Regions from separate parts of the Streptomyces sp. NPDC060035 genome, predicted to be linked through region 1. Evidence: riboswitches for the same ligand, from Rfam matches in the RefSeq annotation. Region 1 holds a riboswitch; the other holds the start of a gene.
The links. Region 1 has a riboswitch for glycine ahead of gcvP (aminomethyl-transferring glycine dehydrogenase). Riboswitches for the same ligand answer to the same signal wherever they lie in the genome.
Positions count from the first base shown of each region.

Region 2: linked by a shared signal. The riboswitch ahead of gcvT (glycine cleavage system aminomethyltransferase GcvT) and the one ahead of gcvP (aminomethyl-transferring glycine dehydrogenase) in region 1 are both predicted to bind glycine.

Region 1 covers NZ_JBHWVO010000013.1:6,887-12,776, reverse strand. Annotated here, with positions in the region: gene gcvP (aminomethyl-transferring glycine dehydrogenase) at 1-1,875, opposite strand, end outside; glycine riboswitch at 2,067-2,162, opposite strand; gene ACFWBQ_RS21115 (PRC-barrel domain-containing protein) at 2,295-2,666, shown strand; gene ACFWBQ_RS21110 (DNA polymerase IV) at 2,588-4,042, opposite strand; gene ACFWBQ_RS21105 (MerR family transcriptional regulator) at 4,118-4,735, opposite strand; gene ACFWBQ_RS21100 (bifunctional nuclease family protein) at 4,904-5,377, opposite strand; gene ACFWBQ_RS21095 (MerR family transcriptional regulator) at 5,431-5,890, opposite strand, start outside.
Region 2 covers NZ_JBHWVO010000011.1:149,711-155,600, forward strand. Annotated here, with positions in the region: gene gcvH (glycine cleavage system protein GcvH) at 1-324, opposite strand, end outside; gene gcvT (glycine cleavage system aminomethyltransferase GcvT) at 415-1,536, opposite strand; glycine riboswitch at 1,693-1,790, opposite strand; gene ACFWBQ_RS19535 (AAA family ATPase) at 1,979-2,653, shown strand; gene ACFWBQ_RS19540 (enhanced serine sensitivity protein SseB) at 2,796-3,563, shown strand; gene ACFWBQ_RS19545 (enhanced serine sensitivity protein SseB C-terminal domain-containing protein) at 3,724-4,515, shown strand; gene ACFWBQ_RS19550 (ABC transporter substrate-binding protein) at 4,702-5,890, shown strand, end outside.

The DNA.
Region 1 (5,890 bases):
GGTCTTCACCACGACGACCTTCATGCCCGCCATCACGGCGCTCGCGGCGTTGGTGCCGTGCGCGGAGGACGGGATGAGGCAGACGGTGCGCCCCTCGTCCCCGTTGGCCCGGTGGTAGGCCCGCACGGCCAGCAGACCGGCGAATTCACCCTGGGAGCCCGCGTTGGGCTGGATGGAGACGGCGTCGTAGCCGGTGACCTCGGCGAGGCGCTCCTCCAGCTCACGGATGAGGGTGAGGAAGCCCTGTGCCTGCTCCGCCGGCGCGAAGGGGTGCAGCGCGCCGAATTCGGGCCAGGTGATCGATTCCATCTCGGCGGTGGCGTTGAGCTTCATGGTGCAGGAGCCGAGCGGGATCATGCCCCGGTCCAGCGCGTAGTCACGGTCGGCGAGCTTGCGCAGGTAGCGCAGCATCGCCGTCTCGGAACGGTGCTGGTGGAAGACCGGGTGGGTGAGGAAGGTATCGGTGCGCATCAGGTTCTCGGGCAGCGCGTCGTCGGCGTCGGCGTCGAGGGCCTCGATGTCGCCGCCTGCTCCGAAGGCGGCCCAGACAGCCGCGATCTGCGTACGGGTGGTGGTCTCGTCACAGGCGACGGAGATCCGGTCGGCGTCGACGAGCCGCAGGTTCACTCCGCGCTCACGGGCTCCGGCGACCACACCGGCCGCCGCGCCGGGGACGCTCACGGTGATCGTGTCGAAGTAGGCGCTGTGCACCACATCGATGCCGGCGGACCGCAGACCGTCGGCCAGGATCGTGGCGTACCTGTGGGTGCGCCACGCGATCGTGCGCAGCCCCTCGGGGCCGTGGTAGACGGCGTACATCCCTGCCATGACGGCGAGCAGTACCTGCGCGGTGCAGATGTTGCTGGTGGCCTTCTCCCGCCGGATGTGCTGCTCGCGGGTCTGGAGTGCGAGGCGGTACGCCTTGTTTCCGTCCGCGTCGACGGAGACGCCCACGAGACGGCCGGGCAGACTGCGCGCGAACTTCTCGCGGACGGCCATGAAGCCGGCGTGCGGCCCGCCGAAGCCCATCGGGACGCCGAAACGCTGCGTGGTTCCGACGGCCACGTCCGCGCCCAGCTCGCCGGGCGGGGTGAGCAGAGTCAGGGCCAGCAGGTCGGCTGCGACGGTGACGATCGCACCGAGTTCGTGGGCGCGGTCGATGACGGGCTTGATGTCACGTACCGCTCCGGAGGCGCCCGGGTACTGCAGCAGGACACCGAAGACGCCACGCTCGGCGACTTCAGCCGGAATTCCCTCGGTGAGGTCGGTGACGACCACCTCGACGCCGGTCGGCTCGGCGCGGGTCCGGATCACGGCGACGGTCTGCGGAAGGGTGTCGGCGTCGACCAGGAAGACGCCGTTCTTGACCTTGCCGACGCGCCGAGCCAGCGCCATGGCCTCGGCAGCTGCCGTGCCCTCGTCGAGGAGAGAAGCACCGGAGGTGGGCAGACCGGTCAGGTCGGCGACCATCGTCTGGAAGTTCAGCAGGGCCTCGAGCCGCCCCTGGGAGATCTCCGGCTGGTAGGGCGTGTACGCCGTGTACCAGGCAGGGTTCTCCATGACGTTGCGCAGGATCACCGGCGGGGTGAACGTGCCGTAGTAGCCGAGCCCGATCATCGGTGCGAGCACCTGGTTGCGGTCGGCGAGGCGTCGCAGCTCGGCCAGGACCTCGGCCTCGGTACGGGCCGCCGGGAGATCCAGCGCCTCGGCGCTCTTGATCACGTCGGGCACGGCAGCGTCGGTGAGCTCGTCGAGGGAGCCGTAGCCGACCTGGGCGAGCATCTTGGCCTGGGCCTCGGCATCGGGCCCGATGTGGCGCTGCTCGAAGGGAATGCCCTGCTCCAGCTGGGAGAGCGGAGTGCGACGGGGGGTCATGATGGAGGCCTCCTGGTCTCACGACCTGCGAGGGGCACCACGGCGTGGCTGCCCGAACGGCCTCCCCATCTGTCATCTCGACCTGAGAGCTTCACCGGCATGCCCAGAGGCAGACCGGCTTTCACCGTCGGTGAGGAAGGGGCCCGCCACGGCACATGCCGTACGAATCCCGCCCTGCTTTCCAGAGTGACCTCGTCCGTGCGGTACGGGGGCCTGAGAGATTCCGGGGAGGAGTTGCTCCTTCGGCGCCACCGGAATTCTCCGGAGGACTCTCCCGCACAGGGTCAGCAGCCAGGTTCCAGACTACCAGCGGGCCGGCACCGGCCGTCTCGAGTGGCCGAAGCCCCGGATCTGGCCTTTCGTAGTGCCTGTGGAGCAGTTGCGACCACCCTGATGCAGTGCGACCTGTGGGAGGCACCGTGCAGACCGACATCGATCCGCGCAGCCTGATCGGCCGCAAGGCCTTCGACCGCCAAGGCTCCAAGATCGGAACGGTGGACGAGGTCTATCTCGACGACGCCACCGGTGTACCCGAGTGGGCCGCCGTTCGCACCGGACTCTTCACCCGGGACGCGTTCGTCCCGCTGGAACCGAGCGAATTCGTCGACGGCACGCTGGTGGTCCCCTTCGACCGCGCCCTGATCAAGGACGCCCCCGATTTCGGTGTCGGCCGGCATCTCTCCCCGGAGCAGGAGCTGCAGCTCTACCGTCACTACGGGCTGGACTCCGCCGCGCCGGGCGGGACGGGGCCGGACAGGAACTTCGGCAGGCTGGCCGGCCACGAGGAATAGTCCACAGGGTTTCGCACGAGGGGAAGCGGGTCGGCCGGCTGCAGCTGCGGATCGTCGACGCGGAAGGTGCGCACCCGGCCCGGCCGCTCCCCGGGCTCCTCGAACCGGACCGTGACACGGCCGACGCCGCTGCCCTGCACCCAGCCGTGGCCGTGGACGTCGTGCCGTACATCGTGGCCGGCGGGCCACCGCCGGCCGGCAAGCCGGTCCGCCCTCTCCTCGGCCGCGTCCTGCGGCGTGACCGGCTCGTCGGGGATGTCGGCGGCCCCGCTCTCCGACTCGCCCGCCACCGCCTGCAGTGCGTCGGCGGCCTGCGCGAAGAGGTCCTCCTGGGTGAAGTCCGCGAGCCCCGTGACGCCTACTCCCAGGAGCCGTACGCCCCCGGTGGTATCGACGGCCTCCAGCAGCCGCGCTGCGGCTTCCCTGACGACCGTGGGGTCGTCGGTGGGGCCGCGCAGGGTCTCGGAGCGGGTGAGCGTGGAGAAGTCGTAGCGGCGCACCTTGAGCACGACGGTCCGCCCCGACCTTCCCGCGTTCCGCAGGCGCTCCACGCACCGTCCTGCCAGCCGCTCCACCTCCGTCCTGACCCGGACCCGGTCGTGCAGGTCCACGTCGAAGGTGTCCTCGACCGACACGGACTTCGCATCCCGTTCCGCGACGACGGGCCGGTCGTCGTGTCCGAGGGCCATGCGGTACAGCGCGACGCCGTGCGCATTGCCCAGCAGACGGACCAGCTCGGCCTCCCCCGCCTCGGCCAGGTCCTGGACCACCGTCATCCCGGCGCGCCGCAGATGGTCCCCGGTGGCGGGCCCGACGCCCGGCAGAATCCGCACGGACATGGGAGCGAGCAGCTCACGCTCGGTACCCGGTTCGATGAGCAGGAGACCGTCCGGCTTCGCTTCCTCCGAGGCGATCTTGGCCAGCATCTTGGAACCGGCCAGACCGACGGAACCGCTGAGTCCGGTGACGCCTTTGATGACCGTACGCAGCTGCTCACCGATCACGCGGGCCGATACCGAGTCATCCGCGACCCCACCGGCCTCCAGGTCGACGAAGGCCTCGTCCAGGCTGAGCGGCTCGACGAGCGGGGACAGCCGCCCGAGGAGCTCCATCACCTGGTCGCTCACCGTCCGGTAGAGGGCGAAGCGCGGCACCAGATAGGCCGCGTTGGGTGCCAGCCGTCTCGCCTGTCCCATGGGCATCGCCGAATGCACACCGAAGCGCCGGGCCTCGTACGACGCGGTGGCCACGACCCCGCGCATCCCCAGCCCGCCCACCACCACGGGTTTGCCGCGCAGGCTGGGTTTCGCCGCCTGCTCGGCAGAGGCGTAGAAGGCATCCATGTCCAGATGCAGGATGGTGGGAGCGGCTCTCACATCAACCGATGCTGCCCTATGCCACTGACAACCGGCCTGCCCGGCGCCCGTGCGGCGCGGGGCAGGCCGGGTGGCTCAGCCCGCGCGGTTACGCCGCCGGGCCAGTTCGTCCGCGGGATTGTTGCCGATCAGCGTCTCGCCCGTGTCGACCCGCTCGCCGTGGAGCTGGGACAGAGTCGCATCCACATCGCGCCAGACGACGCCCACAGCGATACCGAACACACCCTGGCCCCCCTGGAGCAGATCCACGACCTCGTCGGGCGAGGAGCACTCGTAGACCGTCGCCCCGTCGCTCATCAGGGTCATGCGTTCAAGATCCGTGAATCCGCGGGCCCTCAGGTGCTGGACCGTGGTGCGGATGTTCTGCAGTGCGACTCCTGTGTCGAGGAACCGCTTCACGATCTTGAGGAGAACCACGTCCCGGAAACTGTAGAGACGCTGCGTCCCCGACCCGTACGCCGGACGCACGCTCGGCTCCACCAGCCCTGTGCGCGCCCAGTAGTCGAGCTGGCGGTAGGTGATCCCGGCCGCCGCGCACGCCGTGGGCCCCCGGTAGCCGATCTCACCTGCCACTACCGCACCGTCCGCTGCCACCGCCGCCGGCTGAACCGGCTGCCTGATGGTGTGGTCGGCTGCACTGCTGTACTGCCGGTACGGCCCACCCGCAGCCGTACCGTCGCCGCTGCTTCTCACGCCGACCTCCGTCCTTGACCTGCCATCTCGAAGGTAGGCAGTCACCAGGGGTGCGTCAACGATCGCCACACTCGGCACGCCGAGTGATAATCACCCTGAGGGTGGTTTGCCGTGTCTCATTTCCGGGAACGGCTTCTCGGATGCGCTGACAGCACCCCCGCGGGACGGTCACTGACTGTTCGTACCGAAGTCCTCCGGCGAGATCTGGTCGAGGAACTCACGGAACTTCTCGACCTCGTCCTCCTGCTCATCCGGGATGGCGATCCCCGCGTCGTCCAGCACACCGTCACTGCCGTAGATCGGCGTTCCGGTGCGCAGGGCGAGCGCTATGGCGTCCGAGGGCCGCGCACTCACCTCGACTCCGCTGGCGAAGACCAGCTCCGCGTAGAAAACCCCTTCTCTGAGGTCCGTGATCCGGACCTCGGTGAGCTCCTGGCCGACGGCCTCGAGCACATCCTTGAAGAGATCATGGGTCAGCGGCCTGGCCGGAGCCATGCCCTGCTGGGCGAAGGCGATCGCGGTCGCTTCCCCAGGGCCGATCCAAATGGGGAGGTACCGGTCGCCTCCCACTTCACGCAGGAGCACGATCGGTTGGTTGGAGGGCATTTCCACCCGGACACCCACAACGTCGAGCTCGTTCACACAGCAACCCTAGGACGTGCCCGCCATGTTTGGATAGTCGGGCTCCGCCGCGGTCAGTGGAACCGAACCTTGAGGGCGATCTGCACGAAGGCCGCGTGGAGCCGGACGGACAGCTCCGCGAGCTCTCTCGCGGTGGCCTCCGCATGGGCTCTGGTCTGCGGATTCCGGTGTCGGCGCAGGGGCGCGACCACCTGTTCGACGAGTCCTGCCTCGCGATCCGCGGCCGCTCTCACGGCCCGCAGATGCCGAGGTTCCAGACCGAATCGCCCCAGATCCGCCACAAGTTTCGCCACGGTAACCGCCTCGGCGTCGTAGCTTCCCTCCGGCGTGGACGCGATCAGCCCGTAGGACTCCCACTCGATGAGCTGGTCCTCACTGACGTCAGCGGCGGCAAGAAGCTCGGAGCGCCCGATTCGGGCGGCTGTCGTCCGGCCCGGGTCGGGGTCCCAGCGACCGTCCACGAGCTCACCCTGTGCGCCGCCGGACGGCAGCGCGGCCTGCTCACCGCGGGCG
Region 2 (5,890 bases), on a different contig from region 1:
CTCCGCGACGCGCACCTTGAACAGCCAGCCGCCCTCGAAGGGGGCGGAGTTCACCAGCGCCGGGTCGTCCACGACGTCCTGGTTGGCCGCGGTGACCTCGCCGGTCACGGGCGAGTACAGGTCGCTGACCGACTTGGTCGACTCCAGCTCACCGCAGGTCTCGCCCGCGGTCACCGTGTCACCGACCTCCGGGAGCTGGGCGTAGACGACGTCGCCGAGCGCGTTGGCCGCGAACTCGGTGATACCGACCGTGGCCACACCGTCCTCGAGGGCCGACAGCCACTCGTGCTCCTTGCTGTACCGCAGCTGCTGGGGGTTGCTCATGACCTGAATTCTCCTGTACGCGAGGGAGTGCTGATGAACGGTGGTCTTACGGTGTGAGACGGGACTGCATCACGTGCGGAAGGGCCGATGTCACTTCTGACGCTTGTAGAAGGGCAGTGCGACGACCTCGTACGCCTCGTGCGTGCCCCGGATGTCCACGCCGACGGCCTCGGTGCCGGGCGCGGCGTACGCCGCGTCCACGTACGCCATGGCGATCGGCTTGCCCAGTGTCGGCGACGGCGCACCGGACGTGACCTCGCCGATGACCTTGCCTTCGGCGACCACCTCAAAACCGGCGCGCGGCACCCGGCGGCCCTCGGCCACCAGGCCGACGAGCTTGCGGGGCGGGGCGGACTCGGCGCGCTCGGCGGCGGCCAGCAGCGCCTCGCGGCCGACGAAGTCGCCCTCCTTCTCGAACTTCACGACGCGGCCGAGTCCCGCGTCGAACGGGGTCAGCGCTGTGGTCAGCTCGTGTCCGTACAGCGGCATGCCCGCCTCGAGGCGCAGTGTGTCGCGGCAGGAGAGGCCGCACGGGATCAGGCCGTGCGGGGCGCCCGCCTCGGTGAGCGCCTTCCACAGCTGCTCGGCGTGCCCGGGGGCGACGAAGAGCTCGAAGCCGTCCTCGCCGGTGTAGCCGGTACGGGCGATGAGTGCGGGAACGCCGGCGACCGTGCCGGGCAGGCCCGCGTAGTACTTCAGCCCGTCCAGGTCGGCGTCCGTGACCGACTTCAGGATGGCGGGGGACTCGGGGCCCTGGACAGCGAGCAGGGCGTACGCGTCGCGGTCGTCCCGTACCTCGGTGTCGAAGCCCCCGGCGCGCCCGGCGAGCGTGTCGAGCACGAGCTGGGCGTTGCCCGCGTTGGCGACGACCATGTACTCGGTCTCGCCCAGGCGGTAGACGATCAGGTCGTCCAGGATCCCGCCGTCCTCGGCGACGATCATCGTGTAGCGGGCCCGGCCCACGCCGACGGTGGCGATGTTGCCCACGAGCGCGAAGCTCAGGAAGGCCGCGGCCTGCGGTCCGGTGACGGTGATCTCGCCCATGTGCGACAGGTCGAAGAGCCCGGCCCGGGTGCGCACGGCGTTGTGCTCGTCGCGCTCACTGGCGTACCGCAGGGGCATGTCCCAGCCGGCGAAGTCGGTCATGGTCGCGCCCAGGGAACGATGCAGGGCATCGAGGGCGGTGAGACGGGGGGCGGGGGCAGTGCTCATGGACATGGCTCCAGGGCATGACGACAGAGGACGATCCCTCCCCATCTGTCATCGGAACCTGAGAGGTTCGCCGAGAGCCCCTGAAAGGGTCAGCCCCTACAGGGTCGGCTTGCACCTTGGGTGGAGCCGCGTGAGCGGCCCGCTTTTCAGATCTGCCTCATCCACGCGGTACGGGGCCTGAGAGATTCAAGGGAGGAACTTGCTCCTTCGGCGCCCGGCGCACACAGTGACCGGGACTCTCCCGCGCGGATTCAAACGGCCGGTATGCAGTTGGCGGGGTCATCATCGCACGCATTGCGCCAGAGTGGGGTGTCCGGATCCGCGCGGGCACCCATGGCCGCGCCGGTGCCGACACGTGCGACCGGAACCGGTTGTGCCGCATTACCTTTTCTTTACACTTCTTGGGCAGGCCAGGCGTGGGTGACTCGGCAGGGGGAGGGCGATGACGTTGCAGCGGTACGCGACGACCGCAGGGGCAGCGCGCGGTGCGATGCCCGCGCAGCCGGGCGCACCCGCCCGGGAGCTCCTGGGCACGCACGCTCCGGTGGTGCGTGATCTGCGGGGCAGGGGCGGGCGTGGTCCGCGCAGTCTGGACTTCGTGGCGGGGGATGTGGTGGTGGTCTCCGGGCTGCCCGGCAGCGGGAAGTCGACGCTGATCCGGCGCGCGGTGCAGGAGCACGCCATCGACTCCCAGGACGCCAGGGACCGTTGGGCGGGCTCCCTGCCCGCCTTACTTCCGTACGCCCTCTACCGCCCCCTTGTCCGCGTCGCGCACTACCTCGGGCTGTGGCGGGCGCTGCGCTCGGGCGGATCCGTCGTCGTGCACGACTGCGGTACGCAGGCCTGGGTGCGGCGCTGGCTGGCCCGGGAGGCCGGGCGCCGGCGCAGCACGCTGCACCTCGTCCTGCTCGACGTCACCCCTCATGTGGCCAGGGCGGGCCAGCGGGAGCGTGGACGTGGCGTCTCCGGATACGCCTTCGCCCGGCACCGTCGCGCGGTCGGACGGCTGCTGCGCGACACGGAGAGCGGGCTGCTGCCGCCGGGGTGCGCGTCCGCGGTGCTGCTCGACAGGGAAGCCGCCGCGGCGATCGACCGGATTTCGTTCGCAAACGCATAGACCGGTGATCTCCGTCCGGCCGTCCGGAATCTGGACGGTAGGGCGGCCCCGGCCTGCGCCGTTGCCCGTGTCACTGCCGTCCGGGCGCGGCTCGGACTAAGGTTTCTGGCGCACAGCATGGCGAGAGAGGGACACAGACACCGTGGACATTCCGGCCCAGGCCCCCGTTCATCCGCAGCACGGATGGCCGGCCAACGAGCTCGAGGAAGTGCTCAGCGCTTCACTCGGCGTGCCCGGGGCCGGCGGCCGGCTGGTCGAGGTGCTCGGCCGCAGCCGCGTCTGGGTGCCCCTGCCGAACGGCGGCGGGCCCGAGAGCCCCGACCTCGACCTGCCGACAGTCGACATCGACGGCGTCGCGTACGTCCCGGTGTTCAGCTCCGAGGCCCAGTTCCTGCATTGCGTCGGCCCCCATTTCTCCTTCACCGTCGCGCCCGCCCGTGAATTCGCCCGCGGGCTGCCCCCTCAATTGGGTATCGCCGTCAATCCCGGCGGGGCTGTCGGCGTGCCGTTGCCGCCGCCCGCCGTCGCCGAGCTCTGCCGGGCCGGGCGTACCCCGCTGGACGGGCCCTCCGGCGGGCGGGTGCGGCTCTACGAGCCGGACTGGAAGGAGGATCCCGTCGACTTCCTCACCGCGGTCGCCGGCGAATTCCAGGACATCGGCGTCGTGAGCACCGCGCGCAGGGCGCTGGCCAGCATCGAAGGCGGCGACCCCGTTCTCTTCGTCGGCGTCGAGTTCGCCACCTGGGACGGCGCGGGACAGAGCGCCCCGATGGATGCGCTGGGCCGTGCGCTGGGCCGGGTCCAGCTGCCGTGGCCGGTCAATCTGGTCCTGCTCGACGTGGCCCAGGACCCCGTGGGTGACTGGATGCTGGAGAAGGTAAGGCCGTTCTACCGGCGCGAGGGGTACTGAGCCGGCTTCACCCGTGGCGTCAAGCCGGTGTCAGGGGCGACGCATAAGCTGGTTTGATGACGAAGTCGCGCCCGTGTGCCCGGGAGTGACACAACAGCACCGCGGCACAACAACACCGCGGCACAACGGGGCAGCGGATCGAAGAGGGGCGGGACCCAGGGTGAGTGCGTCAGGCACCGCGGAGGCCGGGCAGGTCGAGCACATGCTGCGGCAATTGACCCCCGGGCGCCTCGACGCCTACGAGGCGCTGCTGCAGGCCCTGGCGGACGGCCGGATCTGGATGCTGCTCTGGCACGGCACGGCGGGCTCGCCCGATGCCCAGTACGGCAACATGGAGATCGGCGGACTGGGCTACGCCCCCTGTGTGACCTCGGCCCAGGAGCTCTCGGCCAGCGGCTGGAACAGGTCCCACGAGCTGGTCACCGGCCGCGACATCGCCCGGTCCCTCTTCCCCGACCGCTGGGGCATCTGGCTCAATCCGCATGCCCCCGGCGGCGGCGTCGGCATCCCCTGGCTGGACCTGCGCCGCATCGCGACAGGGCTCGACCGGATGCCCGCGGGCCCGCTGCGGCTCTCCGAACCCGCCGTCGAGATCCCGCAGTTCTATGCCCTTTTGTCGCACAATGCCCACCGCACTCCTGCCGTCCGGGCGCTGCGCCGTGCCTGGGTGCAGCCCGCGCTAGGCGCCCCGTATCTCGCGATCGGACTCGATCTCTACGACACGGGCCGCCCCTCCGTCGACGCGGTCCGCGCGATGATGCAGCAGTCGATCGGTGTGGTCCCCGACGGGCTGCCGGTCTCGACGGTCTCCATGTCCGACGAGTACGACCCCGTTGCCATGTGGCTGCGAGCCAACTCCCGTCCGTTCTACGACCGCGAGGCGCACGCCCCGGCAGGCCCGCCGCCCGCTGCCGCGCCCGGGTACGGCTACCCGCCCTCGCAACTTCACTGAACCCGCCCCGATTTCCGACCGGTTAACAAGCGTGGGCAGGATGTCCCGTATCTGTCCGGTTTGTTGAGTGTCCGGGTCTCAGGTAGGTATCACCGCTATGCGGACTGTTCTCCGCGCTGCTTCGCGAATGTAGGGTTCGGGCGAATCAATACCTCTCCACACACTGCTGACCTGGGGTGGACCCACATGCGAATATTCAAGTCCCGAACTGTTCGGGTGATCACGGCGGCTGTCGCCGTCGGCCTGATCGCCACGGGCTGCTCCAGCGAGCGGGACAACGATGCCAAGGACGGAGCGAAGGACACCTTCGTCTTCGCAGGTGCGGGCGACCCCGGGTCCCTGGACCCGGCGCTGGCCAGCGACGGTGAGACCTTCAGGGTCACGCGTCAGGCCTTCGAGGCCCTGCTCGAGCACGAGCCCGGCGGCAGCAAGCTCGTCGGCGGACTGGCCGAGACGTGGGAGAGCGACCCCGCCGGCAAGGTGTGGACGTTCAACCTCCGTAAGAACGTGAAGTTCCACGACGGCGAGGAGTTCAACGCCGCCGCGGTCTGCGCGAACTACGACCACTGGTTCAACTGGGCGGGCACGTACCAGTCCAGCGCGGTCTCGTACTACTGGCAGTCCATCATGGGCGGCTTCGCCAAGAACGAGGACGCCGAGGCGCCGAAGGCGAACTACAAGTCCTGCACCGCGAAGGACGCCAACACGGCGGTCATCGAGGTCAACGAGCCCTCGGCCAACCTGCCCGGCGGCTTCTCCCTCCAGGCCCTGGCGATCCACTCGCCGAAGGCCCTCAAGGAGTACGAGAAGCAGGACGCGACCGCCAAGGGCGACGCGATCACGTACCCCAAGTACAGCCAGGTGGCCGGCACGGTCGCCGGTACCGGCCCGTACAAGATCACCAAGTGGAACAAGAGCAACAAGGAAGTCAGCCTCGAGCGCTTCGACGGCTACTGGGGCACCAAGGCCAAGGTGAAGAACCTGGTCTTCCGCACGATCGACACCGAAGAGGGCCGCCGCCAGGCGCTCCAGGCCGGTGACATCGACGGCTACGACCTGGTCGCCCCCGCGGACATCAAGACGCTGGAGGCCGAGGGCTACGAGGTCCCGACCCGTGACGTCTTCAACCTCTTCTACGTGGGCATGACCCAGTCGAAGAACCCGGCGCTGAAGAAGCCCGAGGTCCGCCAGGCCATCGCGCACGCCATCGACCGCGAGAACATCGTCAAGACCCAGCTGCCCGAGGGCGGCAAGGTCGCCACGCAGTTCATGCCCGACACGGTCGCCGGCTTCTCGGACAAGGTGAAGCAGTACGCCTTCGACACGAACAAGGCGAAGCAGCTCCTCAAGGACGCCGGCGAGAGCAAGCTCTCGC